2 regions of the Thioclava sediminum genome follow, and region 2 is predicted to be linked to the other one. Evidence: riboswitches for the same ligand, from Rfam matches in the RefSeq annotation. Region 2 holds a riboswitch; the other holds the start of a gene.
What was found. Region 2 has a riboswitch for cobalamin ahead of AKL02_RS11900 (TonB-dependent receptor plug domain-containing protein). Riboswitches for the same ligand answer to the same signal wherever they lie in the genome.
Positions count from the first base shown of each region.

Region 1: another riboswitch for cobalamin. It lies ahead of nrdH (glutaredoxin-like protein NrdH); the one in region 2 lies ahead of AKL02_RS11900 (TonB-dependent receptor plug domain-containing protein).

Region 1 is NZ_CP053562.1:1,807,877-1,812,977, forward strand. Features, by position in the region: gene nrdE (class 1b ribonucleoside-diphosphate reductase subunit alpha) at 1-2,016, opposite strand, end outside; gene nrdI (class Ib ribonucleoside-diphosphate reductase assembly flavoprotein NrdI) at 1,998-2,420, opposite strand; gene nrdH (glutaredoxin-like protein NrdH) at 2,433-2,654, opposite strand; cobalamin riboswitch at 2,751-2,945, opposite strand; gene AKL02_RS08635 (homocysteine S-methyltransferase family protein) at 3,023-4,072, opposite strand; gene AKL02_RS08640 (hypothetical protein) at 4,203-4,508, opposite strand; cobalamin riboswitch at 4,634-4,836, opposite strand; gene ppsA (phosphoenolpyruvate synthase) at 4,966-5,101, shown strand, end outside.
Region 2 is NZ_CP053562.1:2,495,201-2,500,301, forward strand. Features, by position in the region: gene AKL02_RS11895 (ABC transporter substrate-binding protein) at 1-856, opposite strand, end outside; gene AKL02_RS11900 (TonB-dependent receptor plug domain-containing protein) at 843-2,666, opposite strand; cobalamin riboswitch at 2,803-2,996, opposite strand; gene AKL02_RS11905 (DUF475 domain-containing protein) at 3,026-4,072, opposite strand; gene AKL02_RS11910 (DUF1499 domain-containing protein) at 4,185-4,610, opposite strand; gene speB (agmatinase) at 4,607-5,101, opposite strand, start outside.

The DNA of each region.
Region 1 (5,101 bases), 690 kb from region 2:
GAAGAACAGCGTCAGCGAGAGCCCCTGATCGACATGCTCGGTCGCCGCCGCATAGGTGTCGATGATCGCCTCGGGGCCGATCTGATAGGCGTCGCGGTAGAACTCGAGATTGTCGTTCGTCATGTAGGGCGCAGGGTAATAGACCCGGCCGATCTTGCCTTCCTTGCGGATCTCGATCTTCGCGGTGATCGGGTGGATCGAGGCGGTCGCGTTGTTGATATAGCTGATCGAGCCAGTGGGCGGCACGGCCTGCAGGTTGCGGTTCCACAGGCCGGTTTCCATCACGCGCTCGCGCAGGGCGGTCCAGTCGGCGCGCGAGGGCAGGGTGATCCCGAAGCGGTCGAACAGGGCGATGACGGTGTCGCTTTCAGGCAGCCAGTCGCGGGTCACGTATTTCTCGAAGAAGCTGCCATCGGCATAGGTAGAGGCCTCGAACCCTTTGAAGCTGCGCCCCTGCTGGGCCGCCAGCCGGTTCGACTCCGCCAACGCGTGATAGGCCACGGCGGCGAAATAGACGGAGGTGAACTCGATCCCCTCGGGGCTGCCGTAATGGATGCGCTCGCGGGCGAGGAAACCGTGCAGGTTCATCTGGCCCAGACCGATCGCGTGGCTTTCCTCATTGCCCTTGCGGATCGAAGGCACCGCGTTGATCGCGCTCATCTCCGACACTGCCGAAAGCGCGCGGATCGCGGCCCCGACGCTCGCGCCCAGATCGCCGCCATCCATCACCTTCGCGATGTTGAGCGAGCCCAGATTGCACGAGATATCGGTGCCCATCTGCGCATAGCCCAGATCCTCGTCGAATTCCGAGGGTTCGGCCACCTGCAGGATTTCGGAACACAGGTTCGACATGGTGATGCGCCCCGCGATCGGGTTGGCGCGGTTCACCGTGTCCTCGAACATGATGTAGGGATAGCCGCTTTCGAACTGGATTTCGGCCAGCGTCTGGAAGAAGGCGCGGGCGTTGATCTTGCGTTTGCGGATGCGCGCGTCGTCGGCCATCTCGTGATATTTCTCGGACACGGAAATCTCCGAGAAGGCGCGGCCATAGACCCGCTCCACGTCATGCGGCGAGAAGAGATACATCTCCTCGTTCTTCTTCGCGAGCTCGAAGGTGATGTCGGGGATCACCACGCCGAGGCTCAGCGTCTTGATGCGGATCTTCTCGTCGGCATTCTCGCGCTTGGTGTCGAGGAAGCGCAGGATGTCGGGGTGATGCGCGTGCAGATAGACCGCGCCCGCGCCCTGACGCGCGCCCAGCTGGTTGGCATAGCTGAAACTGTCTTCGAGCAGCTTCATCACCGGGATCACGCCCGAGGACTGGTTCTCTATCCCTTTGATCGGCGCGCCATATTCGCGGATATTGGTCAGCATCAGCGCCACGCCGCCGCCGCGCTTCGACAGTTGCAGCGCCGAGTTGATGCCGCGCCCGATGCTTTCCATGTTGTCTTCCAGCCGCAGCAGGAAACACGACACGAATTCGCCCCGCGCCTTTTTGCCCGCATTGAGGAAGGTGGGCGTCGCGGGCTGGAAACGCCCCGCCAGCATCTCCTCCATCAGCCGCATCGCCAGCGCCTCGTCGCCGCGCGCGAGCGTCAGCGCCACCATCACCACCCGGTCTTCGTAGCGTTCGAGATAGCGCTGCCCGTCGCGGGTCTTCAGCGTGTAGGAGGTGTAATATTTGAAGGCGCCGAGGAAGGTCGGAAAGCGGAACTTGGCGGCAAAGGCCGCGTCCCAGATCGCGCGCTGGAAGTTGCGCGAATACTGATCGAGCACGGCGGCGTCGTAATAGCCTTCCTCCACCAGATAGCCGAGCTTCTCGTCCAGCGAATGGAAGAACACCGTGTTCTGGTTCACATGGCGCAGGAAATATTGCCGCGCCGCCATCCGGTCGGCGTCGAAGCGGATATTGCCCTCCGCGTCATAGAGATTGAGCATCGCGTTGAGCGCGTGGTGATCAAGCCCCGCGAATTCCGAGGCCATGGCCCCGCTCGGTTTCACGTCGCTATCGAGCATTCCTGCCTCCAGAAGGTTTCGAGACCCGCGCGCACGCGGGCGATGTCACTGTCCGTGCCTGCCAGCTCAAAGCGGTAAAGCACGGGGATATTGCATTTGCGCGCCAGCAGATCACCCGCGCAGGCGAAGAGCGCGCCGAAGTTGCGATTGCCGGTGGCGATGACGCCGCGCAGGCCCGCGCGGCGGGCGGGATCGTTGAGAAAGGCGATGACCGGTTTCGCGACCGCGCCGCGTCCCTTGCCGTCGGCATAGCTCGGGCAGATCAGGACATAGGGGCCGGGCGGGGTCGGCATCGGCCCCTCAGCCGAGACGGGCAGGCGCAGCGCGGGCAGGCCCAGCCGCTCCACGAAGCGCTGCGTGTTTCCCGATGCCGAGGAATAATAGATCAGCTTTGCCTGTCCCATTGCGGCTAGGTCTCAGGCCAACCGGTTGATCATGTCGGGGCGAAAGCCTGCCCAGTGATCCTCGTTCGCGATCACGACCGGGGCCTGACGGTAGCCGAGATCCTGCACCATCTCCATCGCGGCGGCATCCTCGGTCAGGTCGATCACGTTGTAATCGATCCCTTTGGCATCGAGCGCGCGGGTCGTGGCGGTGCATTGCACGCAGGCCGGTTTCGAATAGACGGTGATGGTCATGGTTCCTGTCCCTTTGTTTGCTGTCGGCAGCGCGGGACAAGGCTCGTGGGCAGGGCGCAAAGCACACTGCCACGCGCCCGGGCCCTCCGCCGCGGTCGTCGTCTATCTGCTCTGGCAGGTCTCCTGGCTCGCGGCTCGAGCGCCTCTGGGTCCGTCTTCCCGGCGCATCGCACCAGTGACATTCGGACCTAAGGCTCGCCGCTTACAGTTGCGGGGGCAGCGCCGGAATTTCACCGGCTTCCCTCTTCGCCTGCGGAGTGACTCGCAGGAACCAAAGCAACATCATATTGGGCGGTTGGGTGGATGGGTGTCAATATATAGTTTTCCCTGCCGCGCGAAACTCTCGCGCGACAGGGCGGTGTCACGCCTCAGGCGCCGTCGCCAAGCGCCCGGATATGCGCCGGAAGGCGGGCATTCTGGCCATACATGAAGTGGTTCTCCATGCGCTCCGAGAAGCGGCTGGCCTCGGTCTCGCGGCCCACGGCCTCGGCCATTTCGCGGATATGCATCGGGCTCGCCCCGCAGCACACGCCGAGATAATTCACCCCGATCGCCTGTGCCTCACGCGCGAAGGCGCCGATCTCGTAGCGGTTGCAGGCCAGCGGATCGAGCGCGGTCGGGAAGGTTCGACCGTGCGGCGAGGGGCAGGTGCAGCCGTTGTGATCGGACAGGTTGAAAAAGGTGGGCTCCTCCTTCGTGGTCCGGTAGGGCACGGGCAGGGCGCCGACATGGCAGCTTACCGCCGCGCGCACTTTACGCAGCCAAGGCATCATCGTCTGCGGCCCGCGGAAGCAGTTCAGCCCGACGACATCGGCGCCACCCTGTTCAAGCTGCTGGCAGGTCTCGACGATGCCGACCCCGTCCATCATCTCGTTGCCCGCCATCGGCGCGAGGGTCAGCACCACCGGCAGCCCCGACGACTTCGCGGCTTCCAGAGCACAGAGCGCCTCGCCCGCGTAGTAGAAGGTCTCGCCGATGATAATGTCCGCGCCTTCCTCGACCGCCCAGCCGATCATCTCGTCGAACATCGCGCGCACCTCGGCCTGCCGCGCCGGATCGGCCGGATCCCAGATATTCGTGTTCGAGATATTGCCCGCCATCAGGTTGCCGGTCTTCGCATTGGCGACCTCGCGCGCGATCTTCAGCGCCGCGCGGTTGAGCGGCTCCAGCAGGTCTTCCTTGCCGATCACGCGCATCTTCTCGCGGTGGCCGTTATAGGTGAAGGCCTCGACGATATCGCTGCCGGCGCGCTGGAAATCGACATGCAGATTGCGCAGCGCCTGCGGGTATTCGAGCGCCACCTCGGGCACGAATTCCCCGGCGGTCAGATAGCCGCGCCGTTCCAGTTCGAACAGGAAGCCCTCGGCGCAGATCACCGGGCGCGCGTCGAGCAGACGGGTCAGTTTGTTGTCATTCATGGAGAGATCCTCTCAGTTCATCCATGACCATCGTTTGGAAAAGCCGAGCCTCACAAGAAACGGAGTGCCGTTTCCTGCTGCAATGGTCCTCGGCCGGGCCGCAGCATGCGACCGCAAGACGAAAAACGGGTTAGAGGCCGCGTCGGGCGCGTGCGCCGCCCCGCCGCACCGGCGGCGGCATTTCGATCGGCAAGGCGAAAGGCTGCGGGGTCAGCGACTCCAGCAGGAGCTCGCAGAACACCTCCACCGCGGGCGAGATCAGCGAGTGCGGATAGGCCTGCATATGGGCGACGATCGCCGCCTTCGCATAGGGCATGTCGCCCGGCAGCGTGCCGAGCCATTCCATATAGCCCAGCGTGCCCAGCTCACGCGCACGCAGCGGCGAGATCGGTCCTATATCGAGTTGTAGCAGTGAAAGCGTTCGTTCCAAAAGCATCGCGCCCTCCGCGCAAAAGGGCGGGAGTGGTCGCGGCACGGCGATATGCGAGATCCGATCTGGTCCATCTCTCGTCTCTCCGTCCCAGGGCACCCCGCCCGGGTTTAAGGTGACCGAGATGCGCTAGGCGCGCATCCGAGATGGCAGGTCTCCTGACTCGCGGGTCGTAGCTTCACCGGACCTTCCCAACCTTTGCAGGTCAGTGGCGTTTCCGGTGGCGCTCGCCGCTTACAGTTGCGGGGGCAGTCACGGAGTTGGGCATCGCCCGCACCGTGTTCCCTTTTCAGCCGACCCTTTGGGGCCGGACACCATCCCGGATTTGATCGCAGGAAAATTCGGCGCTGTCCAGAACGGATTGGGGGATGTGGGACAAGCGGGCCCGGCGTTGACGGAGATCAAGGTCGAAATGCGCCTCTGCGATAAAGTGCCCGCAGGTGCAAACAGGGGAGGCGCGCTGATGGCCACGAAGAAAGAAGTCATTCCTTTCGATAGTTTACGCCGAGAGGACGTCGCGCTTGTGGGCGGCAAGAACTCATCGCTTGGCGAGATGGTGCAGGAATTGGGCGCCAAGGGCATTCAGGTTCCGCCGGGCT
Region 2 (5,101 bases):
GCTTCTCTTTCTCGATTCTACGACCGAGCTTTGCCAGCGTCTCCACCGCATTCAGCATCGCGGGCGCGCCGCAGGTCCAGCTTGCATCGCGCAGGCCCCGCACGACCGGCAGATCGCGTAGCACCGGGTGCGCCAGCACCTCTTGCGCGCGGCTCGTGCCGGTGCCGCCTTGCGAGCCGCCGACGACCACCAGATCGGGGCGATCCATCACCAGATCTTCCAGCGGCAACCGCCCGCCCCAGTCGAGCCCCGGCCCGCTGACGACATTCTGAAACCCTGCCATTTCAAGGATTTGCCCTTCAAGGGTCCGCGGCCCGTAGCCATAGCCTGAGGGCCCGATGATCGCAGCTTTCAGCCCCGGCGCGGGCGTCTTGATCGCCGCCAGTCGCGCATCGAAATCCGCGAGCATCTTTGCCGCGCGATCGGGATGGCCGAGCAGTTTGCCCATCGTCTCGATCCGGCCTCGGATCTCGGGCAGCGAGGTGCCGGGCGGCAGTTGCTCAACCCGGATCCCGAGCGTGCGCAACATGCGGATCGTGTCCGGGTTCGACCATGTATCGGCCAGAACGAGATCGGGGTGCAGAATCGAGATTTCCTCGGCACGTCCGTAGTTTACGGGCAGATCTTCAGCCTGCTTCCAATGCACCGACATCGACGGATCGGTCGCGAAATGGCTGACCGAGACGACCTGCGGCGGATCGGCCAGCGCCAGCGCCAGCTGATCCGTGCAGAGGTTCATGGACACGACCCGCTGCGGCACGTCGCCCGCAGGTTCCTCCGCCCATGCGGAGGAGGTCGCCGCCAAGGCGGCGAAAAGGGCGGCGCAAACCGCCCCTTTCAGATCAGAACCGCGCACGCAGCCCCACATAGGCTGCGCGACCCGAGGTGCCGTAGCCCGGCCAGAGCTGGTAATCGGTGTCGGTCAGGTTCTCGATCCGCAGATAGGCCTCTTTGTCATTGCCCAGATCATAGGTCATCTGCGCGTTCAGAAGGCCGTAATCGGGCTGGCTCTGACGATCGGTGACCACGCGCATATCGGCGGCGAGCGTCAGTTTGTCAGTCACCTGCGCGTCGATTCCGGCGGTCAGCGTATGCCGCCCGAAAGCCGAATTCCACGTCGAGCCGGCAGAAAGGCCGTCGGGGTTCTTCGAGTCCAGATAGGTATAGCCGAGGCTGTAATTGACCATGCTGGAGATCGGCCCTTTCAGGCCCAGCTCCAGCCCCTGCCGCTTGGCGGTGCCCGAGGTCTGGTAATAGCTGTAGGTCGTGTTGCTGTAGTCGATCAGGTCGTCCACCTCGATATGGAACAGCGTCGCGGTCAGCTTATGCGCGCCGAAATCGCGCTCGACCCCAAGGTCGTAGCTCAGCGATTTCTCGGGCTTGAGATCGGGATTGCCCGCATATCCGTCATAAAGCTCGTAGCCCGACGGCGCACGGAACCCGTTGCCCACCGAAGCGCGGAAGAGGGTCGTGGCATCGGCCTGCCAGGTGACGCCGAGACGGCCCGTGGTGTTGCCGCCGAAATCCGAGTGATCGTCATGGCGCGCCGAGGCGGTCACGTTCACCCCGTCCATCGGCGAGAAGGCATATTCACCGAAGACGCCCGTATCCGCGGTCAGGACATCGCCCGTGACATAGGTACCGGTATAGGTTTCCAGCGTGCGATCCGCGCCGAAGGTCACGCGGCCCGGCCCGAGATCGGTCGAGGCTTTCCAGTCGAGTTTGCGGCGTTTGCCCTCGTAGCCGTAGTCATAGACCGGATACCAGCGCGAGGTCGTGTAATAGGTCAGACCGAGCTCGTGATCGAGCGGACCTGTCGTGAATTTCGCGAAGAGACGCCCGCCCCGCTCCTTGTGGATCGTGTATTCGTTGCTGTCCGTGGGCGGCGAGCTGAAGCCGTTGTCGAACTCGCCCCGGTCGTTCTGGGCAAACCCGTTGAAACCGATCAGCAGATTGTCGGAGATGCGCTTCTGCGCGCGCAGGCTCACGCGATCGGCGCGGTAGCCGTCTTTCTCGGTATTGCCGTTCTTCTTGTCGGCCGCCGAAAAACCAGCGGTGTAGACTTTCGACAGCTGGATCGCGAGCTCGTCATCGCCCTTCTTCCAACCGAAGTTATAGGCCGCATTCGCGGTGTGGTAGGAGCCGAGCTCGAACTTGACGCTCTGGCTCACGCCATCCTCGGTCGGGCGCGGCGTGTCGAGGTTGATCACACCGGCGACCGCCTGCCCACCATAGACCGCCGATTGCGAGCCGCGCATGATCTCGACCCGGTCATAATTGAACGTGTTGAACCGGCCCAGATCGGGCAGCACCTGCGGCGCGGATGGGTCGGAGACGTCGATCCCGTCCACCATAACCTTCACGTAGTTCTGCGACACGCCGCGGATGGTGAAGCCGGTCTGCGCGCCCATCGGCCCGCGCGACAGGATGCCGACGCCCGGCGATTGCGCGATCAGATTGGCAAGGCGGGTCTGGCCCGAACGCTCCAGCTCGTTGCGCGACAGCACGGTGACCGCCTGCGCGGTCTTGTCCGACGATTGCGGCTCGAGCGCGCCGTGGTAGATCACGATCTCATCGAGTTGGTAAGGTTGGCTGTCTTGCGCGAGCGCGGGGGCTGCCAGCGCGGTGGTGAGCATCAGGCCCACGGTCAAACGGGTGCGGATCATATCCAATTCCCTCGTATCGCGACTCTGCGGTCGCGTGAACTTCGTATCATAAGTCTTTGGAAATTTGGAATTTCCGCCGACGGTGAGAATGTCACCACTGACGGAAGACCGCCTCCGCTGCGCGCCCGCACAGGCAGAAAGGATGAGCGCCTCGGCAGGTCTCCTGGCTCGCGGGTCTTGGTTTCGGCTGGCCTTCCCGGGTCGCCCCAGTGGCTCAGTCAGCCGTCACTCGCCGCTCACAGTTGCGGGGGCAGCCCCGGAATGAATGCACGCATCGCACCGGGTTCCCTTTTCATCCGCCAAGGCGGAACCGAAGTGCCCCTGCTGTGCCGCGCGCGCCGCAGTCTGTCAAGAAAATTTCAACTCTCGACGGCGGCTCTGCTGCGCCGGTTGAAGCGGATCGAGGACAGCAGCGCGAGCCCGATCAGCCCCGCCCCGATCAGCCCGGTAATCACCTCGGGCACTTCCACCAGCGTCTGCGTGAACATGACGACCGAGAGGATCAGGATCGACCAGAAGGCGCCATTCTCGAGATAGCGGAATTCGCTCAGCGTGTTGCGCTCCACCAGCATCAGGGTCATCGAGCGCACATACATTGCGCCGATACCGAGACCGATGGCGATCAGGAACAGGTTCTGGGTCAGCGCGAAGGCCCCGATCACCCCGTCGAAGCTGAAGGACGCGTCGAGTACTTCGAGATAGAGGAACGCGCCCAGACCCGCCTTGGCCGTCTCGGCAGCGAGATTCGTCCGGTCGAGCACGTGGCTGAGCACTTCGACACCCAGGAAGGTCGCAAGCCCGCAGATCGATGCGAACATGAACTCGTCCTCACGCCCTTCGGGCAGGATCCAGGTGAAGGCCAGAATGACGAGCAGCACGAGGCCGATCTCGAGCCCGCGGATCGAGGCGAGCGCGCGCAACCGGCGCTCCAACGCTCGGATCCAGTCGACCTCTTTGCCCTCGTCGATGAAATAGGTAAGCGCGACCATCATCAGGAAGGCCCCGCCGAAGCCCGCAATCGACAGATGCGCGTCCTCGATGATCTCGGCATATTCCGCCGGGTGTTTCGCGGCCAGTTGCACCGCCTCCCATGGTCCGATCCCGGCGGCGATCACGACGATCAGCAGCGGGAACAGGATACGCATCCCGAAGACCGCGATCAGAATACCCCATGTCAGGAAGCGACGCTGCCATTTCGGCGTCATCTGGTGCAGTTTGTTGGCGTTGACGATCGCGTTGTCGAAGCTCAGCGAGATTTCCAGCACGGCGAGCACCGCCGTGATCATCAGGAAAGAGACCGCGCCGCCAAGCCCGCCGGTCTGGGCAAATCCCAGCGCGAACGACCCGACCAGCCCCGCGATGGTGACGGCGATGGCCCAGGAGAAATAACGGTACATGGTGGTCATGCTGGCTCCGGCTGCATGGAGCCTCACTTAGGCTTCGCCCCTCTCTTCGCAAGGGAGCGCGCCGTCAGAGTTGATCGCTGTGACCCGGCAAGCGCGCCTCGGATCAGCCCCCCTACAGCCCCGCCTCGTCGAGCCAGCCCATGATCCGGGCCTTGTTCACGCCAAGGTCAGATTTGCCGTAGACGAGATGGCCGCGGATTTGCAGCGTGTTGCCCTCGACCCAAAGCGTGGTGACGTCGGGAAAGCCGAAGAAGGCGGAGCGGGTGACATAGGCCACATGCCCCTCATCGACGCTGCCCGCCACCTGTTTCGTGCGCGCGGTGGCGCGGATGATCTTGTCGAGTGCGGCCATCTGCACCAGCGGATCGGAGACCTCGCGGGCCGCCTGAAACCCGCCCGTCTCGGGGTGATCGCCGGGCGCTTTCGCCAAGCCCTCGACCTTGTAGCGCGCAGGGTCGATCGGGGCGAAGCGCACCCAGCCATCGGCTACGGCAACCGCAGCCAACCCGAGCGCGAGGATCGTCACGGCCCGATTCATGCCGCGCCCTCCCGCAGCCCCCAACCGGCCAGCGCGATCAGCTCGGTCGCGACATGGGCGCCCGCGATGGCCGTCACGCCGGTCGGATCGTAGGGCGGAGAGACCTCGACCACATCGCCACCGATCAGGTTGATCCCTTTCAGCCCGCGCAACAGCTCTGCCGCCTGCCAGCTGGCCAGACCGCCCCAGACCGGCGTGCCGGTGCCGGGCGCGAAGGCCGGGTCGAGCCCGTCGATGTCGAAGGTGATGTAACAGGGCTTGTCGCCCACGACCGCGCGGATGCGTTCCAGCGTGGCCTCGACGCCCTCGCGATGCACCGAAGGCGCATCCACGATCGTCACGCCCAGCGTATCGGGATTGTCGGTGCGGATACCGACCGAGACGGTATTCTCGGCTCTCACGACGCCCGACTTGATCGCCTTGTAGAGGAACGTGCCGTGGTCGATCCGGTCCATATCGTCATCGGCCCAGGTGTCGGAATGGGCGTCGAA